3 regions of the Rahnella sp. PCH160 genome follow, and region 1 is predicted to be linked to each of the others. Evidence: predicted binding sites of a transcription regulator. Region 1 holds the regulator's gene; each other region holds the start of a gene.
What was found. The regulator PurR, encoded in region 1, represses purine synthesis genes. The targets are predictions, from matches to a motif close to CANGCAAACGTTTGCNTG.

Region 1 (10,012 bases):
GTAGTTGGTAAAAACACGCTACACAACCGCGTATTTATGGCACCTCTGACGCGTCTGCGCAGCATTGAGCCAGGCGATATCCCGACGCCGCTGATGGGCGAATATTACGCACAGCGTCACAGTTCCGGGCTGATCATCACCGAAGCGACGCAAGTTTCCTTCCAGGCAAAAGGTTATGCGGGTGCACCCGGCCTTCATACACCGGAACAGGTTGCAGCGTGGAAAAAAATTGTTGCTGGCGTGCATCAGAAAAACGGTCACATCGCCGTGCAGCTCTGGCACACCGGCCGCATCTCACACAACAGCGTTCAGCCGGATAACCAGACACCGGTGGCGCCGTCAGCGGTCAATCCTAATACGCGCACCAGTCTGCGTGATGAGCAAGGCCACGCAATTCGCGTCGATTGCCCGACGCCGCGCGCGCTTGAGCTGAGTGAAATTCCCGGCATCGTGAATGATTTCCGCCACGCGGCAGCCTGTTCGGCAGAAGCTGGTTTCGATTACATCGAACTGCACGCGGCTCACGGCTATCTGTTGCACCAGTTCATGTCTCCGGCTTCTAACCTGCGTGAAGACAACTACGGCGGCAGCATTCAAAACCGCACGCGCCTGACGCTCGAAGTGGTAGACGCCGCCATTGACGCCATCGGCGCTGACCGCGTCGGTATCCGTATTTCGCCGATGGGCCCGTTCAACGGCCTGGACAACGGTCAGGATCAGGAAGAAGCCGCAATCTATCTGCTGGATGAGCTGAACAAACGCAAACTGGCCTACCTGCACATTTCAGAACCTGACTGGGCGGGTGGCAAACCTTACACCACGGAATTCCGTGAAGTGATCCGTGCGCATTATCAGGGCGTGATTGTCGGTGCCGGCGCGTATACCGCGGAGAAAGGCGAAGAGCTGATCAAAAAAGGTTACATCGACGCCGTGGCCTTTGGCCGCACCTATATTGCCAACCCAGATCTGGTTGAGCGTCTGAAGTCACACGCGCCGCTCAATGAACCTAAACCTGAAACCTTCTACGGCGGCGGTGCTCAGGGCTATACCGATTACCCCACTCTGTAATCAATAATAAATTTTTACGTCTTATTTGCGGCAGCCGATGCCCTCCGGTTGCCGCTTTTTTTGCTCATCATTCAGCAACAGATTGTCGTTTTAAGGACAAAACGGTCACTATCAGTTAGGCTTGAACCAAAAATCATCATCCTGCAAATAAAGAGGAAATTATGCGCTTACTCCATACCATGCTTCGCGTTGGCGATATGCAGCGTTCAATCCGTTTTTACACTGACGTTTTAGGCATGCGCCTGCTGCGTACCAGCGAAAACACTGAGTATAAATATTCTCTGGCATTTGTCGGTTATACCGATGAAAGTGAAGGCGCAGTGATCGAACTGACCTACAACTGGGGCGTTGACAGCTACGACATCGGAACCGCGTATGGTCACATTGCGCTGGGCGTAGATAACGTGGCACAAACCTGCGACGACATTCGTAACGCAGGCGGCAAAGTGACGCGTGAAGCGGGTCCGGTGAAAGGCGGCTCGACCATCATCGCGTTTGTGGAAGATCCGGATGGCTATAAAATTGAGCTCATCGAATCCAAACATGCCGGTCAGGGTCTGGGAAATTAATCCCGAACAATAAAGGCCTTAAGCACTGACAGGGGCGCAGACGCGCCCTTTTTTATTGGCAATTTCTCCGTGCCCCTGCAACGGGAGACAAAATTTGTCATAATGCGCGCTGAATTCGATGAAGATAAGAAACTAATGGCCGAGAATAGTGACATTAACGCCCTGAAAGGTCGTTTTCGTGGTTTTTATCCCGTGGTGATTGATGTGGAAACCGCCGGATTTAATGCCAAAACGGACGCGCTGCTGGAAATTGCCGCGATTACGCTGAAAATGGATGAGGACGGCTGGCTGCAAAGCGACGAGACCGTACATTTCCACGTCGAACCTTTCGAAGGTTCGGTGCTGGTGCCGGAAGCGCTGGCGTTCAACGGCATCGACCCGAGTAACCCGTTACGCGGTGCTGTCAGTGAATATGAAGCGCTGCACGGGATTTTCAAAGTTATCCGCAAAGGGATGAAAGAGCAGAACTGTAACCGGGCGATTATCGTGGCGCACAACGCCAATTTCGACCACAGTTTCCTGATGGCCGCCGCCGAACGCGCGGGGCTTAAACGCAATCCGTTCCACCCGTTTGCAACCTTTGACACCGCCGCGTTGAGCGGGCTGGTTCTCGGGCAAACGGTGCTGGCAAAGGCCTGTATCAGCGCCGGTATCGTGTTTGACAGCAGCCAGGCACACTCAGCGCTTTACGACACTGAACGCACGGCAGAACTGTTCTGTGAGCTGGTGAATCGCTGGAAACGTCTTGGCGGATGGCCGCTGGCGATCTCTTCCGATGAAAACGAAGCGGAAGAAACACCGGAAGAAAATCAGCGATAAACTGTTCCGGCTTTCTGAGCAAAAAAACAAATAAAAAGAGCGACATAATGTCGCTCTTTTTTTACTGACAACCACGGGAGGCTGCCAGTTAACAGTGAATAGCGTTGAATCGCTCTGAATTACTCTTCAGAAGATTTGTACTTCTCAGCCGTTTCTTTGATTAGCTGTTGCAGTTCACCGCGCTGGAACATTTCAACCACGATGTCACAACCGCCGACCAGCTCACCGTCAACCCACAGCTGCGGGAACGTAGGCCAGTTAGCAAATTTTGGCATCTCAGCACGAATATCCGGGTTCTGCAGGATATCAACGTATGCGAAACGCTCGCCGCACGCAGACAGCGCCTGAACGGCCTGTGCAGAGAAACCGCAGCTTGGCAGTTTTGGAGAACCTTTCATGTAAAGCAGAATCGGGTTTTCAGAAACTTGCTTCTGAATTTTTTCAATCGTTGGAGTGGTCATTTCTTGCTTCCTCAAGCCGGTACAGGCTGTCACGGTCATTACTCTTCACGCGCAGCACACAGAGACGGTGCGCAATCACAATGCCTTCTATTGTAACGATGGCAGGCACCAGATAAAAACGCCAATTTTTGTGGGGTCTTTCTCAATACTGGCATTTAGCTAAACAATTTTCGGCGCTTGCGTTCAGGCTCACATAATTAAAGATTCATCGAGAATAACATTTTTGCCGTTCCACGATAATGTCAGATCTGCTAAATTCCATTCTTTAACTCAAATATTAACACCATGAAAAGTGGTTATTTTTTTGACTAAAAATGGCGGTTATTTCGACATAAAAAAAGCTATTAACTTTTTCTCACAATATGATCTAGAATCGATGCAATTCGTGCTTTTTTGTCGGGTTCTTTTAGGCAATACTCTGACATCCCTGATGTTTAACCCTACCACTCATGGTAACGAAGCTATGCGCTTACTGTTCACGCTTTTTGTGCTGCTCTTTACCCAGCTGTTTCTGAATATGGCCCATGCGTCGCCACAGAATCGTGCCGCTGCCGATCAGCGAAAGAGTCATGTCAACCAGGTCGCACCGGAAGAGCGTCGAAAGCGAAAAACCGTGGCTGCGAAAACCAGTAAGAAAACCAAAGTCGCGCCGGTTTCAGAACCTAAAACTCAGGAAAAAATTTCGAAGAAGAAAGTCAAAAGCACCGAACTGGTTAAGCGAAAGACATCTTCAGAAAAAACAGTAAAAACGACGCGGGCCGAGAGTAAAGTAGAAAGTAAAAAAGAAAAAACACTCAAGACAACGCGGGCCGGGGCGAAAGCAGAAAAAGAAACGGAAACCCGCTCTCTCGCTAAAAACAGCAGTAAAAAGGTCAGCAAAAAAGAAGCCTATGGCCGTCACCGCAAAGGCAAGAAGTTGCATGAAGAAGACAGTAAACCGATAACGCTCAGCGCAACGCACAAAAAACGTTATCAGCACGCACAGCAAACTGCCATGACAAAACTGATGCACCAGGTCGGCAAACCTTATCGCTGGGGCGGGACCTCACCGAATACAGGTTTTGATTGCAGCGGACTGGTTTACTACGCCTACAAAGATCTGATCCGAATAAAAATGCCTCGCACAGCCAATGAAATGTACCACTTGCGCGATGCGGCTCCGGTCAAACGGGGTGAATTAGAATCCGGCGATTTGGTGTTCTTCCGAATTAATAACCGCGGTGCCGCCGACCATGTTGGTGTTTACGTTGGAAACGGGAAGTTTATCCAGTCACCACGTACCGGCGAAGACATTAAAATCACCTCACTGGGTGAAGATTACTGGCAAGACCATTATGTTGGCGCACGACGGGTAATGACCCCTAAGACGATCCGATAATAAACAATTCGTTAAGTCTGAAGTTTCGCTAATCAGCCATTGAATAGCATTTAACGAAGAGTTTCTGCAGGGAAGAGTATCGGCGCAAAGGGCCACTGCGTAAAATTGAAAAGGGCGATTCCTGTTATAGGTATCGCCCTTTTTTATTGCGGCTTTCGCGCAGATCAATTCATGATTGCGGTGAAGCTGAAAGCCATAATCATAAGCAAAGCGCAGATCGTAGTGATCAAAGAAAATTTCAGGTTGCTGTCCATCAAACCCCCTTACGGATCAAATTGTGGCGTTCATTTAGCCACACTAAATGTGTGCCAACGCATTTTCTCATAATTCACATTTAAAATCTTGTGCTGAATAACAACAGGCTCATGACAATTTTACTTCCACTTTCCTGCATTATAAGTGAAAATTGTCGGTTACCACGCCTGTGTGCCGGTCGATTTCACCCGAGAGCATTTCACGCCTCATCCTGAAGAATCCACCCAACGATTTCACTGCCCTTTTCTAAGTCAGCAGTCAAATCCACGCAAGCAAACGATTAACATAATGCTAACGTGCTGATACACGTGAGCACAGGAGTCATTTTTTACATGGCAACGATTAAAGATGTCGCAAAGCGCGCTGGCGTTTCCACCACAACCGTGTCGCACGTCATCAATAAAACCCGTTTCGTCGCCGAAGAAACCCGAGCCGCGGTTCTCCTTGCAATCAAAGAGTTGCACTATTCTCCCAGCGCCGTGGCACGCAGTCTGAAGGTCAATAACACCAAAACTATCGGTCTGCTGGCAACATCCAGCGAAGCGCCCTACTTCGCCGAAGTGATCGAGGCCGTGGAAAACAGCTGTTTCTCAAAAGGCTATACGCTGATTTTGTGTAACTCACACAATAATCTGGAGAAACAGCAGGCCTACCTGCAAATGCTGGCGCAAAAACGCGTCGATGGTTTACTGGTGATGTGCGCGGAATATCCGGACGAATTGCTGAATATGCTCGAAGAATACCGTTCCATCCCGATGGTCGTGATGGACTGGGGCGAAGCGCGTAAGAATTTCACCGACAGTATCATCGATAACGCGTTCGAAGGCGGCTATATGGCCGGACGTTATCTGATTGAGCGCGGTCATCGCGATATCGGCGTCATTCCGGGGCAACTGGCGCGAAACACCGGCGGCGGCCGCTTCCAGGGTTTTGTTAAAGCGCTGACGGAAGCCAATATCCCTCTTCGTGAAGAATGGGTGGTTCAGGGCGATTTTGAGCCGGAATCAGGGTATCAGGCCATGCACAAAATTCTGATGCAGAAACACCGCCCGACGGCTGTGTTCTGTGGCGGAGACGTGATGGCGATGGGCGCAATTTGTGCTGCCGATGAGCTTGGTCTGCGCGTACCGCAGGATATTTCCGTGATTGGTTATGACAACGTGCGTAATGCGCGTTATTTCTCGCCTGCGCTGACGACGGTTCACCAGCCGAAAGAACGTCTGGGTGAAATGGCCTTTACCATGCTGCTGGACAGAATTATCAGTAAGCGCGAAGAATCGCAGACTATTGAAGTGCATCCGAAACTGGTTGAACGCCGTTCCGTCGCCGACGGCCCGTTCCGCGACTACCGCCGTTAATTTTCAATGAACGCCTGCGATGCAGGCGTTTTTTTCATCAATCGCGCAACCACTCCCGGTTCATCGTCTCCATATCCCCCATATAATCCAGCAGCCACGCCAGTGAAGGCGACGGATTGCTTTGATCCCACGTCAGGCAACACGGGCTATCAGGGAAAGTATTTTCCAGCGCCAGAACCCGCAATTTCTGCTGTTCAATCCAGGGTGTCACCCGGTGAACCGGCATCATCCCTACGCATAAACCTTCGTTCAGACATTCCAGCGCGCACGTCCAGTCGGGAACCACCAACCTTCGCTGGTTATCCAGCGTCCAGGTATCGCGCTTTGGCAATGTCCGTGACGTGTCTTCCAGACAAAGCGCCGGATAAGGTCGCAGCTGTTCGTCAGTCAATACACCCGTGTTTTGCGCAAGCGGATGCTGTGCGCTGACCACGCAATGCCAGTCCATAAACCCCATATCGCGGAAACTGAAACGTCCTCCGACGGGGATCGCTCGCGTCGCGCCAATAGCAACATCTGCCCGCCCGTCAACCAGGGCGTCCCAGACACCGTTGAAGACTTCCGAATGAATGATGAGCTCGGTGTCCGGGAAATGCCGGTAGAAATCCAGCACCAGTCGCCGCGTCCGGGCAGGTTTAACGATACGGTCGACGGCCACCCGCAATTCTCCGCGCCAGCCGTTCGCGACCTGCTGACACTGACGTCGGGTAGCTATCATTTTTTTTGTCAGAATCCGCGCTTCATCAACAAAAACTTTCCCTGCAGGCGTCAGTACTACGTCGCGATGTCTGCGCTCAAAGAGTGGAACGGCCAGCCATTGTTCGAGCTGACGCACGGTATAGCTGATGGCAGAAGGCACCCGGTGCAAGTCTTGCGCGGCAGCGCTGAAACTGCCGGTTCGGGCGACGGCATCTACCACGTCAAGGGCGTATTCTGACCACATCACTTAGCCTTCAATTTTTTTGATACCAGAATGCAAATATTAGCGTTTCACAAGGCTGTTATCAAAGCGTTAAACTCCGCATCCGATACGAATTCTGCGTCAAATCATCTGCAATACATAAATTAAAGAGACAATAATGAAACCCTCCCCAGGATTTATGCTCTATCTCGCCGGGCTGAGTATGCTCGGCTTTTTAGCGACCGATATGTATCTCCCGGCTTTCAGCGCCATGCAAACCGGCCTGATGACCAGCCCGGGCATGATCAGCGCCAGCCTGAGTATTTTCCTGGGCGGCTTTGCCATTGGCCAGTTGCTGTGGGGGCCGCTGTCTGACCGGATTGGCCGCAAACCGGTATTGCTGATCGGATTAGCATTGTTTGCCGTCGGTTGCCTGGGCGTACTGTGGGTTGAGAATGTCCGCGCCCTGCTGGCGCTGCGTTTCCTGCAGGCGATGGGCGTGTGTGCCGCCGCCGTGACCTGGCAGGCGCTGGTAGTGGATCGCTTTTCTGCCGATGTCGCTAAAAAAACCTTTGCCAGCATCATGCCGCTGGTTGCGCTTTCCCCCGCACTGGCACCGTTGCTGGGCGCATGGGTTCTCAACCATTTCGACTGGGAAGCGATTTTTGTCCTGCTAACCGTCGTGGCAGTGATATTGCTTATCACGACGTTCACTCTGCGTGAAAAGGCTCCAGAGGTTCATGCTCCTGCTGATAAAGCCGGTTTTGCGCAACTTCTCGCCTCGCGGGTTTACAGCGGTAACGTGATGATTTATGCCGCATGCTCTGCTGGATTTTTTGCGTGGCTGACCGGTTCTCCCTTTATTCTCAGTGACATGGGGTACTCACCGGGCGTAATTGGCCTGAGCTATGTTCCTCAGACCATTGCCTTCCTGCTCGGCGGTTTCGGGTGTCGCGTACTGATCAGTAAAACGGATGGCAATAAGATTCTGCCGTGGCTGCTGGCAGGTTATGGCGTCAGTGTGGCGAGTCTGTTCGGCGTGGCGATATTTACCGATGCGGGGCTGATAAGTCTGTTAATTCCTTTCTGCCTGATGGCTCTGGTGAATGGCGCGATATATCCGATTGTTGTCGCAAACGCATTAATGCCATTTCCTGCTAATACAGGTAAGGCTGCTGCGTTGCAAAATACCCTGCAGTTGGGGCTGTGTTTCCTCGCGAGTCTGCTGGTTTCCGCATTTATTGTGCAACCGCTAATGGCGACAGTGACCACGATGCTGTCTACACTATTGTTGGTTGTTTTGGGCCGCTGGTTGTCAATGCGTCAGGAAGAAGCGCAATCCGGGAAGGATGAATCCGAGCAAAAACGGCAGGCACGGCACGCAAATTAATAGTAATAATGACCATATGTTACAATCACTTAATGGACACTTACTTTCAAAGCGATTAACTATTGAGAATGGCTGCGAGCGAGCCTATACTCAACGTAACCCAATAAAATAGCATTTTTACAATACTTTTATTAGTTACTTAGCGTCGGCGTGAGGATCGCGTCACACTATTTTTCCGGTACGTTTTTCAAGGATGATTTTCCTGCATACCATTTGTTTGCGGGTGTTCTTCTAAATTTCCTCTGTTGGTGTCGAATATCGGACGTGGCGCAAGTCGTCTGTTCTCATAAAGACCTGCACAAATTGCCTTTGCTTTTCCCGGCAGGTTAATAAGTCAGAAGAGAAAGTGATGGAGAAGCTATGAGTTCATCGTGTATAGAAGACCAAAGCATTCAGGACAATCAGTGGTATCGGATAGTCAGTGAAATGCTGGCTATGGCAGACATCCAGGTTAACGGTAGTCGCCCTTTCGACCTTAAAGTAAAAAACACTGACTTTTTCAAGCGTGTTTTACAGGAAGGTTCTTTGGGTCTGGGTGAAAGTTATATGGATGGTTGGTGGGAATGCGAGCGCCTTGATATATTTTTCCAACGTGTTCTCCGTGCAGGTTTGGAAAGTAAACTCCCCCACCATTTCAAAGACACTCTGCGTATCGCCGCAGCACGCCTCACCAATCTGCAATCCCGCAAGCGGGCGTGGATCGTCGGGAAAGAACATTACGATTTAGGTAATGATTTATTCACCCTGATGCTCGACCCTTATATGCAATATTCCTGCGGCTACTGGAAAGACGCTACAACGCTTGAAGAAGCCCAAGAAGCTAAACTCAGGATGATCTGCGACAAACTGCAACTGAAGCCGGGCCAGCGTTTACTCGATATCGGCTGTGGCTGGGGCGGCTTATCAGAGTTTGCAGCCCGCAACTATGGCGTCAGCGTCGTGGGTGTCACGATTTCTGCCGAGCAACAGAAACTGGCACAGACACGCTGTGAAGGGTTGGACGTCACCATTTTGTTGAAAGATTACCGTGACCTTAACGATCAGTTCGACCGCGTGGTTTCGGTGGGTATGTTCGAACATGTGGGTCCCAAAAATTATCAGACCTACTTTAATGTCGCCAGACGCAATATCAAACCTGACGGTATTTTCCTGCTGCACACCATCGGTTCTAACAAAACAGATCTTAGCGTTGACCCCTGGATTGATAAGTACATCTTCCCGAATGGTTGTCTGCCGTCTGTTCAGCAAATCGCACAAACCAGTGAATCATTGTTTGTCATGGAAGACTGGCACAATATCGGTGCAGATTATGATCGTACCCTGATGGCCTGGAATGAACGTTTCCAAAAATACTGGCCTGAACTGGCAGAACGTTACGGCGACCGTTTCCACCGTATGTTCACGTACTACCTGAATGCCTGTGCGGGTGCTTTCAGAGCACGTGACATCCAGCTCTGGCAAGTTGTCTTCAGCCCTGAAGGTGTGGATGGCGGGATACGCGTTCCGCGTTAATTCGCGCAATTGTTTCGCCGTACCCTAATAGCAAAAAACCGGACGCACATGTCCGGTTTTTCCTTTCGTTCTATTTATAAATCCGCTGCTGAAATAATTATTCAGACTTTTCAATCATGGCCTGCGCAGTGGCGATTGCAGCTTCGCGACTGGCCAGTACGCGTTCTACCGTATCAACGATGGCCTGTGTTTGCGGATCAATTTCAATATTAATTTTATCTCCAAGACGCTTAGTGCCTAAAGTGGTTCTTTGCAGGGTCTCAGGAATTAAATGCACACAAAAACGGGTGCGGGTGACTTC
Region 2 (10,012 bases), 550 kb from region 1:
TCGAACCCGAGTTTGCTGTAAATATGAATTGCCTTTTTATTTTCTTTGTCGACGATTAAATACAGCTTATAGAGGTTCAGAACCGAGAAGGCATAATCCATGGCCAGACGGACAGCATCACCGGCAAAGCCTTTGCCCTGATGCTGCGGGTCGATAATTATCTGGAACTCCGCACGGCGGTGAATATGATTAATTTCGACCAGTTCGACTAATCCGACCGGCCCGCCCTGGAATTCAATAATAAAGCGACGCTCGCTTTGGTCATGAATATGTTTGTTATAGAGATCAGTCAGTTCGACGAACGCCTCGTAAGGCTCTTCAAACCAGTAACGCATAATGCTGGCGTTATTATCAAGACGGTGAACAAACGACAGATCATCCTTTTCCAGTGGACGTAATCTGACGCTGTTATTGCTAAACATGGGGTGTTCCTCAAAAAATCAAAAAGCCGTTTTACCTGAGGTAACCTTCGTGAATATAAGATCTGAAACAACCGTGTTTCAGATGAAGGTCGGCGCACAAACGACGTTTAAACGTGCGCCGGGATGGGTATTATATCGGCTGAAATGTAAACAAGTGTCAAATGTCAGGAAATAAAAAACCGGCACGAGGCCGGTTTATAGTGAAATCATCGCGTTTATGCAGATTAATCCGCCGCATAACCCTGTTCAGGCAGTGGATTGTTATCCATTAACGCCTGGCCGTTTTGCAGGGACAGACGTCCGTCAACAAACCAGCTGACTACCAGCGGATAAATGTTGTGCTCCTGCGTCTGAACTCGCGCAACCAGCTCTTCTTCTGTGTCCTCGCTAAACACCGGGACTTTTGCCTGCAAAATGACCGGGCCGCCATCGAGCTGCTCAGTAACAAAATGCACAGATGTGCCGTGTTCAGTATCCTGATTTTCAATCGCCTGACGGTGAGTGTGAAGACCCGGATATTTCGGTAACAGGGAAGGGTGGATGTTGATCATTCGTCCGGCAAAGCGCTGGACGAATTCGGCAGTCAGGATACGCATATAACCCGCCAGCACCACCAGATCAGGTTGGAATGTGTCGATGGCATCAGCCAGTGCGACGTCAAACGCAGCGCGATCTTCGTAGGCTTTCACATCCAGCGCGTGCGCTGGAATGTTAGCGGAACGGGCTCTTTCAAGCCCGTAAGCGGCGGATTTATTACTGAAAACAGCGCAGATTTCAGCGTTGATTCTTCCGTGCTGGCAGGCATCGATCAGGGCCTGTAAATTGCTTCCCTCGCCCGATACCAGAACCACAATCCTTTTCATTTCTATACCTGTTTTCAGTGAGTTGAATTACTGGATGACAACACGTTCAGCGGAGTCAGAGGCTTTAATGTAGCCAATTTTCCACGCTTTTTCGCCATTCTCGTTCAGTAAAGCAATCGCCTGTTCTGCCAGCTCAGCCGGAAGGGCTACCAGCATGCCGACGCCACAGTTGAAGGTACGGTACATTTCGTGTCGGCTGACGTTCCCGGTGGTTTGCAGCCAGGAAAAGACATCCGGCCATTGCCAGCTAGATTCATCAATGATGACCTGAGTGTTTTCCGGCAGAACGCGCGGAATATTTTCCCAGAAGCCGCCGCCGGTCAGGTGGACGATACCGTGCACCTCGACGTTCTCGATCAGGTTCAGGATCGATTTCACGTAAATTTTTGTTGGTGCCAGCAAATGATCGGCCAGAGATTTACCCGCCAGATCGGTGGTTTCCGGATTGGTTTTGCTGACTTCCAGAATTTTGCGTACCAGTGAGTAGCCGTTGGAATGCGGACCACTGGCGGCGAGCCCGATCAGCACGTCGCCGTCTGCGACTTTACTGCCGTCGATAATTTCTGATTTTTCCACCACGCCGACGCAAAAGCCCGCGACGTCGTAATCTTCGCCGTGGTACATCCCCGGCATTTCAGCAGTTTCGCCGCCCACTAACGCACAGCCAGACTGCTTACAGCCTTCTGCAATACCGGTGATCACGCTGGCGGCGGTGTCGACGTCCAGTTTGCCGGTGGCGTAGTAATCGAGGAAGAACAGCGGTTCAGCGCCCTGAACGATCAAGTCGTTGACGCACATCGCGACCAGGTCGATACCGATGGTATCGTGGCGTTTTAAATCCATTGCCAGACGCAGCTTGGTGCCAACGCCGTCGGTACCCGAAACCAGCACGGGTTCACGATATTTTTGCGGCAGCGCGCAGAGAGCACCAAAACCGCCCAATCCACCCATAACTTCCGGGCGACGGGTCTGTTTTACTACACCTTTAATGCGATCTACCAATGCGTTACCGGCATCGATATCTACGCCTGCGTCTTTATAGCTGAGAGAGGTTTTGTCGGTCACTGCGAAGTCCCCACGGCGGTTTGGGTTGGTGGTTGAAGAATAATGCGCGGCAATTCTAACAGCGGAGGCAAACGTTTGCGAGCGCCTTATTCGGATGATGTTTTTGGGCTGTCTATACTCTAACCGAGTTCCTGATGATCCAGATCAGGCTATTTCGTATGGCGTTCAAAAAAAATGGCGTTATAATCTCGCGATTTTTTTTTGCAGCCCAACCACCTTAGGAGAATAAATAATGAAGATCGTCGAGGTGAAACACCCGCTGGTGAAACACAAGCTGGGCCTGATGCGTGAAAACGACATCAGCACGAAACGTTTTCGCGAGCTGGCTTCTGAGGTGGGTAGTCTTCTGACATATGAAGCCACTGCCGATTTAGAAACTGAAAAAGTCACTATCGAAGGCTGGTGTGGTCCGGTTGAAATCGATCAGATCAAGGGCAAGAAAATTACTGTTGTGCCGATCCTGCGTGCCGGTCTGGGCATGATGGAAGGCGTACTGGAACACGTACCAAGCGCGCGTATCAGCGTGGTGGGTGTCTACCGCGATGAAGAAACCCTGAAGCCTGTGCCGTATTTCCAGAAGCTGGTTTCTAACATCGAAGAACGTCTGGCGCTGGTGGTTGACCCGATGCTGGCAACTGGCGGCTCCATGATCGCCACTATCGATCTCCTGAAAAAAGCAGGCTGCCAGAGCATTAAAGTGCTGGTGCTGGTGGCGGCACCGGAAGGGATAGCCGCTCTCGAAGCTGCGCACCCGGACGTCGAGCTTTACACCGCCTCGGTGGATCAGGGGCTCAACGAGAAAGGCTACATCATGCCGGGGCTCGGCGATGCGGGCGATAAGATATTTGGTACCAAGTAAGCAGCAAGCAGCCGACTGAGAAGTCGGCTTTTTTTTGATTTTTTTTTACTCGTCATCATTCACAGAGGATCAATTTATGACCCGTCGTGTCATCGGGGTAAGCGAGCGTCCGCCTTTACTGCAGACAATCCCCCTGAGTTTCCAGCATCTGTTTGCCATGTTTGGTGCCACCGTTCTGGTTCCCATTCTTTTCAAAATTAACCCGGCAACGGTGCTGTTGTTCAATGGCATAGGGACTTTGCTGTATTTATTTGTCTGTAAAGGGAAAATTCCGGCATACCTGGGTTCAAGCTTCGCGTTCATTTCACCGGTGCTGTTGCTGTTGCCGATGGGGTATGAAGTGGCGCTGGGCGGATTTATTGCCTGCGGTCTGTTGTTCTGCCTGGTGGCGCTGATTGTTAAAAAAGCCGGGATTGGCTGGATTAACGTGATGTTCCCGCCTGCGGCGATGGGCGCAATCGTTGCCGTCATCGGTCTCGAGCTGGCCGGTGTGGCCGCCAATATGGCCGGTTTGCTGCCTGCCGACGGCGCGCCGGTGGATTCCACTACCATCATCATCTCTCTGGTGACGCTATCGGTGACCATTCTGGGCTCCGTGCTGTTCCGTGGATTCCTGGCGATTATCCCGATTCTGATTGGCGTGCTGGTAGGCTATGCGCTGTCCTTCTTTATGGGCGTTGTGGATGTTTCTGCGATTGCAAGCGCGCACTGGTTTGCTCTGCCAACCTTCTACACACCGCGTTTCGAATGGGTCGCGATCCTGACCATTTTGCCTGCGGCGCTGGTGGTTATTGCCGAGCACGTCGGGCATCTAGTCGTGACGGCGAACATTGTGAAGAAAGATTTACTGCGTGATCCGGGCCTGCACCGTTCCATGCTGGCAAACGGCCTGTCTACAGTGTTATCCGGTTTCTTCGGTTCTACGCCAAATACCACTTACGGCGAAAACATCGGCGTGATGGCGATCACCAAGGTTTACAGCACCTGGGTTATTGGCGGCGCCGCGATTCTGGCGATCCTGCTTTCCTGTATCGGGAAACTGGCTGCGGCGATCCAGGCGGTTCCGGTTCCGGTGATGGGCGGCGTTTCCCTGCTGTTGTACGGCGTAATTGGCGCATCCGGTATCCGCGTGCTGATTGAATCTAAAGTGGATTACAACAAAGCGCAGAACCTGATTTTGACTGCGGTGATCCTGATCATCGGCGTCAGCGGCGCGAAGATCCACGTCGGTGCGGCGGAGCTGAAAGGCATGGCACTGGCGACGATCGTCGGTATTTTCCTGAGCCTGTTGTTCAAAGTGATCGAGATTTTCCGTGGTGAAGAACAGATCATTGATGTCGAAGACGAGCGGGAAAATCCGCCGGTCTGACGGTGATCCCTCCTGACCGGTTTGCCTGCGCGCAACCGGTCAGGTGTTCGGATCGCAAGCGGTTGCACCTGGCATAGTTCATTTCACCGCGGATCCTTGCTAGAATTCGGCAGTTCCTTTTATTGACGTGACAACATCTGCGGCCTTCATGCCGCTTTGTTTGAGGTGCTTCTGAATACGCCGGCACAGCTTTCCCTGCCACTTTATCTGCCCGATGATGAAACGTTTGCCAGTTTTTATCCGGGAGAAAACTCTTCTCTGCTTTCTGCGATTCAGACCGCATTGCATCAGGAACACGGCACGTATATCTATTTCTGGTCCCGCGAAGGCGGCGGCCGCAGCCATCTTTTACACGCAGCCTGCGCCGAATTATCGCAACGTGGTGAAGCCGTGGGTTATGTGCCATTAGACAAGCGCGCGTATTTCGTTCCCGAAGTTCTGGACGGCATGGAGCATCTGGCGCTGGTTTGCATTGATAATATCGAAGGGATTGCCGGGGATGATGAATGGGAAGCGGCCGTTTTCCATCTCTATAACCGCATTCTTGAAACCGGTCGCACGCGTCTGTTTATTACCGGCGATCGTCCTCCGCGCCAGCTGAATCTCAGCCTGCCGGATCTGGCTTCTCGCCTCGACTGGGGCCAAATTTACAAACTTCAGCCACTCTCCGATGAAGAAAAACTTCAGGCATTACAGCTGCGCGCTAAACTGCGCGGGTTTGAATTACCGGAAGATGTGGGTCGTTTCCTGTTAAAACGTCTGGATCGCGAAATGCGGACGTTGTTTATGACGTTAGATCAGCTGGATCGTGCGTCGATAAACGCGCAGCGAAAACTTACGATCCCGTTTGTGAAAGAAATTCTGGGGCTGTAAACCTGAGAAGATCCGGGCTCGTGTGACGAACCCGAATTTGACGCGGGGGATTACAAAATGGCTTTCACCTGTTCCGGCGGTCTGCCTAAACGTGCTTTGCCGTTGGCAATAACGATCGGACGTTCAATCAGTTTCGGGTTTTCTACCATCGCCTGTAAGAGCTGGGCTTCACTCAGGCTTTCATCGCCAAGATTCAGTGTCTTATAAATCTCTTCGCCTTTGCGGATCAGCTCACGTGCAGAACTGAAACCCAGCTTTTTCAGCAAATCTTGCAACGTTTCAACAGACGGAGGCGTGTCCAGATACAGGATGACGTCCGGCGTAATGCCTTCATCTTCCAGTAATTTCAACGTTTCCCGGCTCTTTGAGCAGCGCGGATTGTGGTAAATCGTAACTTCACCTGACATAACTTTCTCCCTCACAGATTCTGACATCAGCCTTTCTGATACTGACGGAAACGCCCCTGTAACTGGCGGAGCTGATCAATGCGTGCGTCGTAACGGGCCTGCTCGAGGCTGCCTAATTTTTGCAATGCGCTGGCGTTACTCAGCATTTCAATCGCCTGATCCAGACGCCCGACCAGCGCCATACTTTCAGCGCGGGCGGCCAGTTCCTGCGCACGCAAGCCTTGCGCAGCGGCGGCCTGAGACAATAAATCCCAGCCATTCGGATCGCCCGGATAATTGAACGTATAACGGTTCAGGATTTTCATGGCGTTCGCCGGTTTCGCGCCTTCCAGATAGGCATTCGCCAGGTTCAGCTGTAAAACGGGGTTGGAACTGGTGGCCGCACCGGCCTGCTCCAGACGAGCGATAGCCTGCGGAGCGCGTTTGCTGTCGATATCATTATCGGTGGATAAGTCGAGCAACCATTCGTTGCCCGGATAAGTGGCCAGCAGCGGCTCAAGTACGGCGCGCGCCTGATCGAATTTCTTTGCTTTGTAGAGTTGTAAAGCATGGCCGTATTTCGCCGCCAGTTGTTCGCGAATATTACCGTTACCCAGCTTTTGCAGATAATCATCGGTCAGCGGATAACTTTCAGAGCCGTACATGCCGAGGATACGCACTTTTGCCATCACGTAATCCTGAGACGATTGCACAAACAGGTGCGGCATCTGGTTGGCGCGGTTACGGATATCGGCGAGACGGCTGTCAGGCAGCGGGTGCGTCAGCAGCATTTCCGGCGGGCGGGTCGAGTAACTGGCCTGATCGGCGAGCTTTTGCAGGAAAGCAGGCATCGCCTGCGGGTCAAAGCCGGAGCGTTGCAACACCTGAATCCCGATGCGGTCGGCTTCCTGTTCGTTGGCCTGCGTAAAACTGATCATCCCCTGCGCCGTCCCGGCAAGTGTGCCGGTCAGTGCCGCCATCCCCATTTGCGGGCTGGCCATCGCCAGCAGAATCGACCCGAGCGCACCGACCCACGTCAGCGGCGCGTTACGCTGCTGATCTTCCATCGCACGCGCCAGATGGCGCTGCGTAACGTGAGAAATTTCGTGCGCCATGACGGAAGCCAGCTGGCTTTCGTTATCGGTATAACGGAACAGCGAGGAGTGAAGTACCACGTTGCCGCCAAAGAAGGCAAAGGCGTTCAGCTCATCGTTATTGACGATAAAGAAATGGAAAGGGGTGCGGACGGAATATGCGTGGGCGACCAGACGTTGTCCCAGCGCATTAATATATTGATTCAGCAACGGATCGTTTATCAGCGGGGTGCTGGCGCGCATCTGACGGACGTAAAAATCGCCCATCTGCAATTCCTGATTAATGCTGAGCGTCCCGCCCGCCGTGGTGCCGATGTCGGGAAGCTGATCGCTCGTCGCCGGGGCGGAAGCCGAACGGGTATTTTGGGATGAAGAACCAACGGGCGTCGACCAGAATGAACTGTCGTCGGCTCCTGCGGGGAGGACTGTGCCAGTAAACAGGCTGCCCAGGCACAAAGCGATCACCGTTTTTTTCAACCGCATAACCATAAACATTTGCTTCCCAATAAGTTAACCGCGATGCCGATAAGCATTAAGAGCCTTTCGTCCATGAACTGTTGGCCACATTGTTATTTTGTGACGCTTTTCTTTCCGCTGCTCTCTATAGTAGCTATCCTCGTGAGAGTTTAAAACACTCCGCAGCGACAGTTGTGTGACAAAGAGATATGAAGATAGTTAATTGTGTCTGAGCGCGCAGGGAACAAACAGCGCAAACCCGCCAGACCCGGAATTTACAGGAGTGTTCCCACGATGTTGGACATGTTATTGCAATGGTATCGCCGCCGCTTTACGGACCCGCAGGCTATCGCGCTGCTGGCTATTCTGGTGGCGGGTTTCTGTATTCTTTATTTTCTTAACGGCATTCTGGCACCGCTTTTAGTGGCGATTGTGCTGGCGTATTTACTGGAGTGGCCGACGGTGCGGCTGCAACACATCGGGCTTTCGCGCACCCTGGCCGTCAGTGTGGTGCTGATTATTTTCGCCGGTATTTTACTGCTCGGCATGTTTGTGGTTGCGCCGGTGACCTGGCAGCAGGGCGTCAATTTTCTGGCCGATTTACCGAGTATGCTTAACCGTTTTTACGATTTTGCCGCTACCTTGCCCAAACGTTATCCGGCGCTGGTGGATGCGGGCATCATCGATATGATGGCCGAAAATCTGCGCAGCAAGCTTTCAGGGCTGGGTGAATCGGTGGTGAAATATTCGCTGGCGTCGCTGGTCGGATTACTGACGCTGGCGATTTACCTGATTCTGGTGCCAATGATGGTGTTTTTCTTGCTCAAGGATAAAGAGCAGATGCTCAACGCCGTTCGGCGTATTTTGCCACGCGATCGCGGTCTGGCCGGGCAGGTGTGGGCAGAGATGAATCAGCAGGTCACCAACTACATTCGCGGAAAAGTGCTGGAAATGATCATCGTCGGTGTCGCGACCTACCTGGTGTTCTGGGTCATGGATCTGCGTTATTCGTTGCTGCTTGCTGTGCTGGTCGGGATTTCGGTGCTAATCCCCTACATCGGTGCGATGCTTGTGACCATTCCGGTGGTGATTGTCGCGATGTTCCAATGGGGGCTTGGTGCGGATTTCTGGACGCTGATTGTGGCGTATCTGGTGGTTCAGGGGGTAGACGGCAACGTTATCGTGCCGCTCCTGTTCTCGGAGGCGGTCAACCTGCACCCGCTGGTGATCATTCTCTCAGTCGTGGTTTTCGGCGGGCTATGGGGTTTCTGGGGCGTCTTTTTCGCGATACCGCTGGCAACGCTGGTCAAAGCCGTGGTTCACGTCTGGCCGGATGAATCCTTAAACGAAACCGTCTAGACGGTCTGTGAATTTCGGTTAAGAAGTAATAAAAAAAAGCGCGTCTGCGCTTTTTTATTTTTCATCGCCTGATGCCACAGAGTGTGATGGCGCGAAGGTGACCTTGCGGTTCATTTGCCGTTCAGGTAAGCCATTACAATGTCATGGTGATTAGTGGTTTTGAAATCGTCGAACACTTTCTCGACCTTGCCATTGCCGTCGAGCAGGAAGCTGATGCGATGGATGCCATCGTAGGTTTTCCCCATAAAGGATTTTTCACCCCAGACGCCAAACTGCTCGCAAACCTGATGATCTTCATCGGACAACAAGGTGAAGTTCAGCAGCTCTTTTTCTGCAAAGCGTGACAGTTTTTCCGGCTTATCGGTGCTGATCCCCAGCACTTCAACGCCTGCGTTTTTCAACTGATCCATGTTGTCGCGAAGACCACAGGCTTGCACGGTGCAACCCGGAGTCATGGCTTTTGGGTAGAAATAGACCAGGACTTTCTGTCCCTGGAAGTCGGCCAGATTAATTTGTTCACCATCTTGATCGGGCAAACTAAATTGCGGCGCAGGATCACCGGCTTTCAGTGGGCTCATTGTCTTTCTCCGTATCTCTTAGCGATTACTGCTGTTTATTTTCATTCTCAGAATAACTAACGACGTTAATACTGCCTTGCGCATTCAATTCTGTACATAGCTGATGAAACGCTTGCTCAATAATTGCCGGATCGGTATTGGCGGCACTGTGCGCGGTCATCTGGACAGACAACTGCGCTGGCGTGGTCGCATCTGCCGGACGTGTTTTTGAGGCAAGTTCGGCGATATTCATCTGATGTGTATCGAATAAATCTGTAAAACGTTCAATCAGATGAGGCGAGTCTTTGACATCCACTTTCACCCAAACCGTAGCAGGCATCGGCGGACGTTCATGTGCGCTGGTACGCTTCATCACAATCAATAATTCCAGTTCCGCACCTTTTTGCGGCAGGGTGGATTCAATCAGCGTAATGGCATTCCAGCTGCCGGAAAGCAGCATGATAAACGTGAATTCGTCGCCAAGCATCGCCAGACGGCTGTCTTCGATATTACAGCCGCAACTGCTGACCTGACGGGTGATGGTGTTCACGATACCGGGGCGATCGGCACCTAATGCGGTGATAACCAGATAATGTTGTTGTGGCTGCGGCAAATTGGGTCTTCCTGTCGTGCCTGGGAGTATTCCCAAGGTAAACATAAAAAAAACCGCCGGACAAGCGCTTACCGCTCGTTGTTTGCTTGCTTTTGC
Region 3 (10,012 bases), 2.0 Mb from region 1:
AAAAAGGTACCAACGATTTTGTTACCAACGTAGATCGCGATGCAGAACATATGATTATCGATGTCATTCGCAAATCCTACCCAAAACACACCATCATCAGTGAAGAGTGTGGCGAGCTGGAAGGCGAAGACAAAGACGTACAATGGATTATCGACCCGCTGGATGGCACCACCAACTTCGTTAAACGCTTCCCACATTTCGCTGTTTCTATCGCCGTGCGCATCAAAGGCCGCACTGAAGTCGCGGTAGTTTACGATCCAATGCGCAACGAACTGTTCACCGCGTCCCGTGGTCAGGGCGCTCAGCTGAACGGTTACCGTCTGCGCGGCACTAACGCGAAAGATCTCGACGGCACCATTCTGGCGACCGGTTTCCCGTTCAAAGCAAAACAACACGCAAAAAGCTACATGAACGTTGTGGGCAAACTGTTCACCGAATGTGCTGATTTCCGTCGCACCGGTTCTGCTGCGCTGGATCTGGCTTACGTGGCTGCTGGCCGTGTTGATGGTTTCTTTGAAATCGCCCTGAAACCTTGGGATTTCGCCGGTGGCGAACTGCTGGTGCGTGAATCAGGCGGCGTTGTCACTGACTTCGTTGGCGGCCACAACCATTTCTCTTCCGGTAACATCGTTGCCGGTAACCCGCGCGTCGTTAAAGGTATTCTGATGACCATGCGTGATGAACTGAGCGAAGCGCTGAAGCGTTAATTTCGCCGGTTTCGGGTCGTAAGACCCAAAAAAAACGGACGTCCATCGATTGGGCGTCCGTTTTTTTATGTCTGCGATTTAAGATCCACAGCGCGATTATTAACGCCCGAAAGGCCCGCCGGTGATTGGAGAAACATCCCCCCGCCGGTGCTGTAGAGCAAAATGCCGACCACAACCAGAACAATCCCGCCCGTCAGTGCCAGCAACGACCAGGCAACGCGCTGCCACGCGGCAGGCGTCCGGCTGGCGCTCAGTTTTACCGCCAGCGAACGGCTGTAAAAAACCAGTACGCCGATGAGCGACACGGTCAGCGACGTGCCGATGGCCATCGTGATGGCAGAAATCACGCCCCAGCTGTAAACTCCGATCACTTTGGAGAACAGCAGAACCATGATCGCGCCGGAGCACGGGCGCAGCCCCATCGCCAGCACAATCGCGATTTGCGTGCGCAAATCACCGCCGGCCTGAAGCTGCCGATCGCTCGGGACATGCTGATGCCCGCAGCCACAGTGTTCGTCATGAACGTGCGGCTGAGCGCCCGCCGGAGAAAGGCTTTTGATGCGCATGGCCGGTGCTGGCTGCAAACTTTTGATCGTCTGCCAGACCCGTTTAAGTGCCCGCCAGCACAGCAACAATCCGAGAAAAATCACCAGAATGAAACTGCCCCGCTCCATCCAGAAACTGCTCTGATGCAACTGGCGTGAAGAAAGCTGCAAAACGCCCAGCATCACGCTGACCAGCAAAATCGCCACCAGCCCCTGCACAATGGCGGAGGCAAACGTCAGTTTCAGGCTGTTTTTCAGGCGTGAAGGATGGGTTGCCAGATAGGTCGTGATAACGATTTTTCCGTGCCCTGGCCCGATGGCGTGAACCACGCCATAAATCAGGCTGAAACCCGCCAGCGTGATGCCTGCCTGTAACGGATTTTCTTTCACCTGGCGCAAAAGCCCGGCCAGCTCCTGATGCAAATCCCGCTGCCAGATAATGCTGCTGAGCAGAATTCGCGGCCAGTAGTGGAACAGCGCAAACGCCCCGCCCGCCAGCAAGATCAGGAACACCGCCAGCGGCCATAAATTCCGCCAGGAAAAGGTTTTCGATGGCGTTGAAATCAGTGACATTCGAGCGTGACCTTCTGGGCAAATTGCTGACCAAGATCCATGTTTTCCGGTGGCGCATCGGCCTTATCCAGCGACAACGCGTAGCTTTGCAGCGAAGCGTCCGGTTTCGGGGTAAATAACGCCAGCGTGCAGCGCTTTTCCAGATCCGGCGGAAGATGCAGCGCGGTTTTGTCTTTGTACGTCATATCCACAAAATAGGAGGGATCGAAGGTCGAGAACTGCATCGGTTTACCCGCCAGCAGTTGCGGGTGCGCCAGCGGGAGCACAAACTCCAGCACCGCCTGATCGCCTTTGCGGGAAAGCGCATATTCACTGGGTAAATCGAGATATTTCACCGGTTTGCCTTCACGGTAGAAATCGGTGAAATAGTGCTGGCTGAGCACCCGCGCCATGACTTCTGCCGCCAGTTTCTTCCAGACATCCGATCCCGTTTTGGCATTCTGCGCGTCATACAGCAGATCGGCGGAGGTGATTTCGTCCATCGTCCAGACCATTTTCAGGCCGGTCAGCGACGTTTCATCCGCCACCAGCGTGGTCTGCATATCAATAAAACTGTGCGGATGTGCCAGCGTAATGACTGGCAGGCACATAAGCGCTAAACCCAGCCATTTCGCACAGCGGGAAACAGGCCGGTTCCTGGCATTGTTCAAGATCATCTCCCTGTAAAGCGCCATCAAATTGTTACTAGTAACAGTATTTTGCTGTGCATTTAAGCGGTCGTCAAAAATATCTGTGATCTGAGTTGTAAGCCGGAGTAAAACCCTGCGAAGACGTCTTATCGCAGGCAGTCGCTTTGCTATGCTTGACTAATAATTTCAGGCTAAACAATTACAGAAGGTGATATGACCCCAGAAAAACAGCCCTCTCCTGCGCTTTCCGCTACGCAACGCCGGTGCCATGTGTTGCTGATGCTGTACGCGCCGCTGACGGCGGTTCAACTGGAGATCATCAGCGAAATTAACGGCGTCGGGCTGAGTACGACGTGGGAAGATCTGGCCGAAGTCACCTGCGAAATCCAGCGGATCCACCATCTGGATGTCTTGCAGTACAGCGAAAAAGAATGCCGGATCCAGGGTGATACGCTGGCCCAGCGCCTGTGCCTTTTTCAGGGATTACGCCGCACATTGCGTATTTCCCCTGATTTCGTGTCCCGCCATTTTATCCCGTGGTTGCATATCGCTTTTGACGGCCAGACCTGCCCGACGGTGGCACTGAGAAATGACATTCTCGGGGTCGTGATCGAAGACTGTTCGTCGGGGTTGCCGAAACCTCTCAGCCCGCACGATCGCCAGCTGATGCAGATTTGCCTGCAATATTGTTTATGGCAAAACGACCGGCCCACCGGTTTGCATTTCACCGAACAGCAGCGCCGCTGGCTGCGTGAAAAACCGGAATACACGGCGGCGCGTGAAATTTTTCTTCAGCTGCAAAGCCTCAGTAACGGTTTGCTGGATGACGGCGAGTGTGAATTTTTTACCCTGATGCTGCGTATGTTAAAAAACCACAGCTATCAGAGTTCCGGTTCGACGGAAGATCAGCGTCTGTTGCTGGAAATTGAAAATATGGTGGCGCGATTTCAGGAAATCGCCGGTATGAAATTCAGCAGCTATGAAGGGCTGGTTGGCCAGCTTTTCGCGCATCTCGGCCCGGCCATTGAGCGCTGCCATTTCGGTATGGGCATCGATAACCTGATGCAGGAAGAGGTCAACCGGATGTATCCGCGTCTGGTGAGAACCACCGGTGAAGCGCTGAAAGGGTTTGAACATGAATACCTGATCAGCCTTTCGGAAGATGAAATCGGGCTGGTGGCGATTACCTTTGGTGCCTGGCTGATGCAGGGAAACGCCTTGCAGGAAAAGCAGATTTTGCTGCTGACGCACGGTAATCCACAGCTGGAAGAAGCGGTCGAGCAGCAACTGCGTGAAGCCACGCTGCTGCCGCTCAATATTAAATATCAGACGCTTGCCGATTTTTATCAGTTTGGCGCGCCGGGCGGTGTGGCAATGATCGTCACACCTTACGCCATCCGCAGCACCGACGCCGATCCTTTAGTTATCCACACGCAATTGCCGCTGGCGAAAGAGCAGCGAAAACGGATCCGATCGCTGCTCGAAGCGCCCTAGCGAGCAGTCTCAGCCGGTGCTGAAGGGGTGACGTTCGGGCGCAGGAACATCGCCGGAACCGCCAGCAACGCCATCACCCAGAATAATCCGGCGTGAAGATGCTCGAACAGGAAGCCGGAGACCATCGTCATAATCGCCACGCCGCCGCCCATTGCCAGTGCAGAATAGACCGACTGCAACCGGATCACCTGATCGCGCGGGCGCGAAGCGATAAAACGCATCCCCGCCAGATGACAAACGGTGAACGTACCGCAGTGCAGGATCTGAACCACAATCAGCCACGGCAGCGCGGTAAATTCGCCCATCATGCCCCAGCGGACAACGCCGCACACCGCCGACAGCAACAGCAAATCCCGCGCCGGCCAGCGCCGGAACAGCTGATGGCTGAAGGTAAAGACCAGCACTTCCGCCACCACGCCCAGCGACCATAAATAGCCAATAGTCGTTGAGGAATAACCGATATCCTGCCAGTAAATCGCGCTGAATCCGTAATACGCCGCGTGCGCACCCTGCAACAACGTCACGCACAACAGGAACCGCCAGACCGGCGTTTCACCCAGCAGGGCTTTCCAGGAAATAGTCGGTGCGCCGCTTTCACGTGGTTCGCCCACCGGCTTCACGCTCGGGCGCAGTAACATGCCGAGCAGCATCGCCGCAATGCCCGCTGTCAGCGTGTACAAAATTGCGTTGTGGCCGTAAACCTCGACCAGTTTGCCGGTCACCGCCGATCCGATGACAAACGCAATTGATCCCCAGACGCGCACTTTGCCGTAATCCATATTGATCTGGCGTTGCAACGTGCCCGCTAACGCGTCGGTCAGCGGCACTAACGGCCCGAAGAATACGCTGAAACCGGCAATATTGATCATCAGCCACGCCCAGCCGTTGCCAAACCAAAACCCGACGGCAAACGCCAGCGTGAGCAAGGCCAGAATGCGCAGGCCGGTAATGAGATGAGACGGGTCTTTAATCGACGGAGAAATAATTAACGTCCCGAGAAAACGGGCCACTAAGCCAGCACCGAGCAACAGGCCGATGCTTTCGGAAGATATCCCCTCACCTTTTAGCCATAAGCCCCAGAAGGGAAGGAAAATACCGTAACTGAAAAAATAGGTGAAATAACTGAGTGCGAGCCAGCGCGTAGAACGCAATTCCATAAATCCTCCGGTGTGAGGCCAATACTTTGACAAAGCTCACAATCGCTAGCAATCCGCAGACAAATTCTGACTCCCGTAGTGTCTGCCAGCTCACAAATTCTGATACATGCCCATAAAAAAACCCGCCGGAGCGGGTTTTAGCAGCTTAACGGCTCCGCAGATATTATGCGTAAACCGGGAAGCGTGCACAGATATCGAGAACTTTGTTTTTAACGCGTTCGATAGTGGCTTCGTCGTTCACGTTGTCCAGCACGTCACAGATCCAGCCAGCCAGTTCACGCACTTCAGCTTCTTTGAAGCCGCGACGGGTGACAGCCGGCGTACCGATACGCACACCAGAAGTGACGAACGGGCTCTTCGGATCGTTTGGCACGCTGTTTTTGTTAACGGTGATGTTAGCGCGGCCCAGAGCGGCATCCGCTTCTTTACCGGTCAGGTTTTTATCGACCAGATCCATCAGGAACAGGTGGTTGTGCGTACCGCCGGAAACCACTTTGTAGCCACGTTCCAGAACCACAGCCACCATCGCCTGCGCGTTTTTAGCCACCTGCTGCTGGTACGCTTTGAACTCAGGTTCCATCGCTTCTTTCAGTGCTACCGCTTTACCAGCAATCACGTGCATCAGCGGGCCGCCCTGGCCGCCAGGGAAGACGGCGGAGTTCAGTTTTTTGTAAAACTCTTCGCTGCCGCCTTTCGCCAGAATCAGACCGCCGCGTGGGCCAGCCAGCGTTTTGTGCGTGGTGGTCGTGACGATGTGTGCGTGTGGAACCGGGTTCGGGTAAACGCCTGCCGCAATGAGACCGGCAACGTGTGCCATGTCGACGAAGAAGTACGCGCCAACGCTGTCTGCGATTTCGCGCATTTTTGCCCAGTCAACGATACCGGAGAAGGCGGAGAAGCCACCGATGATCATTTTTGGTTTGTGTGCTTCGGCCTGACGCTTAACGTCGTCATAGTCGATGTCGCCGCTTTCGTTGATGCCGTAAGGCACTACGTTATACAGTTTACCGGACAGGTTGACCGGAGAACCGTGCGTCAGGTGACCACCGTGGCCGAGGTTCATCCCCAGAATGGTGTCGCCCGGTTGCAGCAGTGCGGTGTAAACCGCGAAGTTAGCTTGTGAGCCGGAGTGTGGCTGAACGTTAGCAAAATCAGCACCGAACAATTCTTTTGCACGGTCGATGGCCAGTTGCTCAACGATATCGACGTACTCACAACCACCGTAATAACGCTTGCCCGGATAGCCTTCGGCATATTTGTTGGTCAGCTGCGAACCCTGAGCCTGCATAACGCGCGGGCTGGTGTAGTTTTCTGACGCAATCAGCTCGATATGTTCTTCCTGACGGACAACTTCTTTTTCCATTGCTGCCCACAGCTCAGCATCATAATCGGCAATGTTCATTTCACGCTTTAACATCCGCATCTCCTGACTCAACAAACTAAAAATAAACGCCCCTTACGGGTTCTGCGCAATAGTGTAAATGTTTAGGCGGTCTTCGGATAGGGTCAGTTAGAGGTTTTTAAGCAAACGATTGGCTCCAGATGCAGCAAGGCTTTGATCTGCGAACCTCTGCCCATAATCAAGGGAATTTTATTCACCTGAACATGGTCAAATTTCAGCTTTGTGAGCTACCGCTCACCGGAAAATAGCCCTACCACTTTAGGGGGTGTTTACAGAAATTGTGGGCTTATATAAGATGTATTTAAAATGCATGTTATTACTTTTCATTCTAAATAACCTCAAAGTCATTGGAGCTGCGGCAAGGCGGCAATCGAAAGAATTCCGATGAGCTGACCTGAGTCAGTGATTCGGATTCTTGAGGGCAGCTAACGCAGCAGCAGTTTCAAGGACGAAGAGGAAGGAGTTCACTATGCTAGATGCACAGACTATCGCAACCGTTAAATCCACCATTCCTTTACTCGCGGCAACCGGCCCGAAGCTGACGGCCCACTTCTACGATCGTATGTTCGCACACAATCCCGAGCTGAAAGACATCTTCAATATGAGCAATCAGCGCAATGGCGATCAGCGTCAGGCGCTGTTTGACGCCATCTGCGCTTATGCGGCGAATCTCGAAAATCTGGCGGCGCTTTTGCCCGCTGTGGAACGCATCGCTCAGAAGCACACCAGTTTTATCATTCAGCCGGAACAGTACAACATCGTCGGTGAACACCTGCTGGCAACGCTGGATGAAATGTTCAGCCCGGGCCAGGAAGTGCTGGATGCGTGGGGCAAAGCCTACGGCGTGCTGGCGGGCGTATTTATCCATCGTGAAGCGGAAATCTATAAAGAAAGCGCCGAAAAAACCGGTGGCTGGAGCGGCACCCGTGAATTCCGTATCGTGGGAAAACAGCCACAAAGCGAACTGATCACTTCTTTCCTGCTGGAGCCTGTTGATGGCAAACCGGTGGCAGATTTCCAGCCGGGGCAATATCTGGCGGTGTATATTCGTGACGCCTCACTGGAAAATCAGGAAATCCGTCAGTATTCCCTGACGCAGGCACCGAACGGCAAAACGTACCGTATTGCGGTAAAACGTGAAGGTCAGGGTGCAGTTTCCAATTTCCTGCATAACATTACGCTGCCGGGCGACATTATTCACCTCGCCGCGCCGCACGGTGATTTCTTCCTGGATGTCAGCGAAACCACGCCGGTCGCGCTGATTTCTGCCGGTGTCGGCCAGACGCCAATGTTATGCATGCTCAGCACGCTCGCACAGCGCGGCCATAAAGCGCCGGTTCAGTGGCTGCACGCCGCCGAAAATGGTGCGGTTCATGCGTTTGCCGGTGAAGTGAAAAGCGCGCAGGCGTATCTGCCTCAACTGGAAAGCCATGTCTGGTATAACCAGCCGCAGAAAAGCGATTTACCGGGCGAAGATTTTCAATATCAGGGCTTAATGGATCTGAGCAAAGTCAGCGAACAGATCAGTAATCCGGCGATGCACTTCTACCTGTGCGGCCCGGTCGGATTCATGCAGTTTGCCGCCAAACAGCTGCTGGCAAAGGGGATCGCGCAAGCCAATATTCATTACGAATGCTTCGGCCCGCATAAAGTCATTTAAGCGGCAGAATACCCGCGCCAAAAAGCAAAAAGGCTGACGCAATGTCAGCCTTTTCTCTTTCAGACTCTGAATAAAATCAGATAGCCTCTTCGTCCTGCTCGCCGGTACGAATACGCACTACGCGCGCCACGTCGAACACAAAGATTTTGCCGTCGCCGATTTTGCCGGTCTGCGCGGTGGTCATGATGGTTTCAACACAGGTATCCACGATGTCATCGGCCACAACAATCTCAATTTTTACTTTTGGCAGAAAATCGACCATGTATTCAGCACCACGGTACAGTTCAGTATGACCTTTCTGACGGCCAAAGCCTTTTACTTCGGTCACGGTCATCCCGGTAATCCCGGTAATCCCGACTTCAGCCAGTGCTTCACGGACGTCATCGAGTTTGAATGGCTTGATAATCGCATCAATCTTTTTCATGGCGGACCCTTATAATCATTCGTTTGCTCTCCGCCTTCCTGAGCGGCAGCATGGTTCACAATCTGGTTTCGGATGCCGGAGCATGCGAAGGCGCTAAAGGTATCATAGTTCAGCGGCAGGAATGTACCCGATGCCGCCGAAAGTAAATTCCCGTTACTCTTTAAAATCCGTGGCTTCCAGCTCATGGCGGGAAAGCAACTTGTAAAATTCGGTGCGGTTACGCCCGGCGATACGCGCCGCCTGCGTCACATTGCCTTTGGTTATCTGCAAAAGCTTACGCAAATAATTCAGCTCAAACTGGTTTCGCGCATCGGCAAACGTCGGCAGCGCGGTGTTCTCGCCTTCCAGCGCCTGCTGCACCAGCGCTTCGCTGATGACCGGCGCGGAGGTCAGCGCCACGCACTGCTCAATCACGTTCACCAGCTGACGCACATTCCCCGGCCAGCTCGCGGCCATCAGCCGCTTCAGCGCATCGGTGGAAAAACTGCGGACGAACGGTTTGTGCCGCTGCGCTGCAACGCGAAGCAGATGGTTTGCCAGCAGCGGAATGTCTTCCGACCTTTCGCTCAGCGTCGGCAGTTTCAGGCTCACGACGTTAAGACGATAAAACAGGTCTTCGCGGAATTCGCCTTTTTCCATCGCCTTCGGCAAATCGCGGTGCGTCGCAGAAATAATGCGTACATCGACGTCGATATCCTGATTGCTGCCCAGCGGGCGGACTTTGCGCTCCTGTAAAACGCGCAGCAGTTTGACCTGCAATGACAGCGGCATATCGCCGATTTCATCGAGGAACAACGTTCCGCCACCAGCCGCCTGAAACAGCCCTTCGCGGCTGCTGACCGCGCCGGTAAATGCGCCTTTGGCATGGCCGAATAATTCTGATTCCAGCAACTGTTCCGGCAGCGCGCCGCAGTTGATGGCAATAAACGCGTTCTTTCCGCGCGGGCTGGCGCCGTGGATCGCCTGCGCCAGCACTTCTTTACCCGTACCACTCTGGCCGTTAATCAGCACGCTGACGTCAGACTGTGCGACCATATTCGCCTGCTCCAGTAAACGCAGCATCAGCGGGCTACGGGTCACAATCGACTCACGCCAGCTTTCATCCACCGACGGGCTGGACTGCGCCAGCGCTTCATCAATGGCTTTATACAGCGCATCGCGGTCAACTGGTTTGGTGAGAAACCCGAAAACGCCCTGCTGCGTGGCGGCAACGGCGTCGGGAATTGAGCCGTGCGCCGTGAGAATAATCACCGGCATTCCCGGCTGGAACTTCTGGATCTCGGCAAAAAGCGCCATGCCATCCATTTCGTCCATACGCAAATCACTCAGCACCAGATCGATACGTTCACGGTGCAATACGCGTAACGCTTCGGCACCGCTTTCGGCTGTCGTGACGCGAAAACCTTCGCTGGTCAGACGCA

Region 2: purM (phosphoribosylformylglycinamidine cyclo-ligase) is a predicted target of PurR. The motif match lies at 2,415-2,432, and genes of this name have one in related genera.
Region 3: glyA (serine hydroxymethyltransferase) is a predicted target of PurR. The motif match lies at 6,627-6,644, and genes of this name have one in related genera.

The regions. Positions count from the first base shown of each region.
Region 1 covers NZ_JBLOGT010000001.1:4,098,543-4,108,554, forward strand. The annotation lists gene nemA (alkene reductase) at 1-1,068, shown strand, start outside; gene gloA (lactoylglutathione lyase) at 1,230-1,637, shown strand; gene rnt (ribonuclease T) at 1,740-2,456, shown strand; gene ACM5QY_RS19055 (Grx4 family monothiol glutaredoxin) at 2,576-2,917, opposite strand; gene ACM5QY_RS19060 (NlpC/P60 family protein) at 3,381-4,295, shown strand; gene cydH (cytochrome bd-I oxidase subunit CydH) at 4,460-4,549, opposite strand; gene purR (HTH-type transcriptional repressor PurR) at 4,883-5,908, shown strand; gene punR (DNA-binding transcriptional activator PunR) at 5,946-6,851, opposite strand; gene punC (purine nucleoside transporter PunC) at 6,988-8,199, shown strand; gene cfa (cyclopropane fatty acyl phospholipid synthase) at 8,560-9,711, shown strand; gene ACM5QY_RS19090 (riboflavin synthase subunit alpha) at 9,809-10,012, opposite strand, start outside.
Region 2 covers NZ_JBLOGT010000001.1:4,645,140-4,655,151, reverse strand. The annotation lists gene speG (spermidine N1-acetyltransferase) at 1-422, opposite strand, end outside; gene purN (phosphoribosylglycinamide formyltransferase) at 647-1,285, opposite strand; gene purM (phosphoribosylformylglycinamidine cyclo-ligase) at 1,313-2,350, opposite strand; gene upp (uracil phosphoribosyltransferase) at 2,583-3,209, shown strand; gene uraA (uracil permease) at 3,286-4,578, shown strand; gene hda (DnaA inactivator Hda) at 4,744-5,451, shown strand; gene arsC (arsenate reductase (glutaredoxin)) at 5,502-5,858, opposite strand; gene bepA (beta-barrel assembly-enhancing protease) at 5,885-7,420, opposite strand; gene ACM5QY_RS21775 (AI-2E family transporter) at 7,682-8,746, shown strand; gene bcp (thioredoxin-dependent thiol peroxidase) at 8,857-9,324, opposite strand; gene ACM5QY_RS21765 (glycine cleavage system transcriptional repressor) at 9,350-9,916, opposite strand.
Region 3 covers NZ_JBLOGT010000001.1:2,105,795-2,115,806, reverse strand. The annotation lists gene suhB (inositol-1-monophosphatase) at 1-707, shown strand, start outside; gene ACM5QY_RS09890 (nickel/cobalt transporter) at 773-1,825, opposite strand; gene ACM5QY_RS09885 (DUF1007 family protein) at 1,816-2,415, opposite strand; gene csiE (stationary phase inducible protein CsiE) at 2,668-3,948, shown strand; gene ACM5QY_RS09875 (3-phenylpropionate MFS transporter) at 3,945-5,105, opposite strand; gene glyA (serine hydroxymethyltransferase) at 5,269-6,522, opposite strand; gene hmpA (NO-inducible flavohemoprotein) at 6,923-8,167, shown strand; gene glnB (nitrogen regulatory protein P-II) at 8,244-8,591, opposite strand; gene glrR (two-component system response regulator GlrR) at 8,745-10,012, opposite strand, start outside.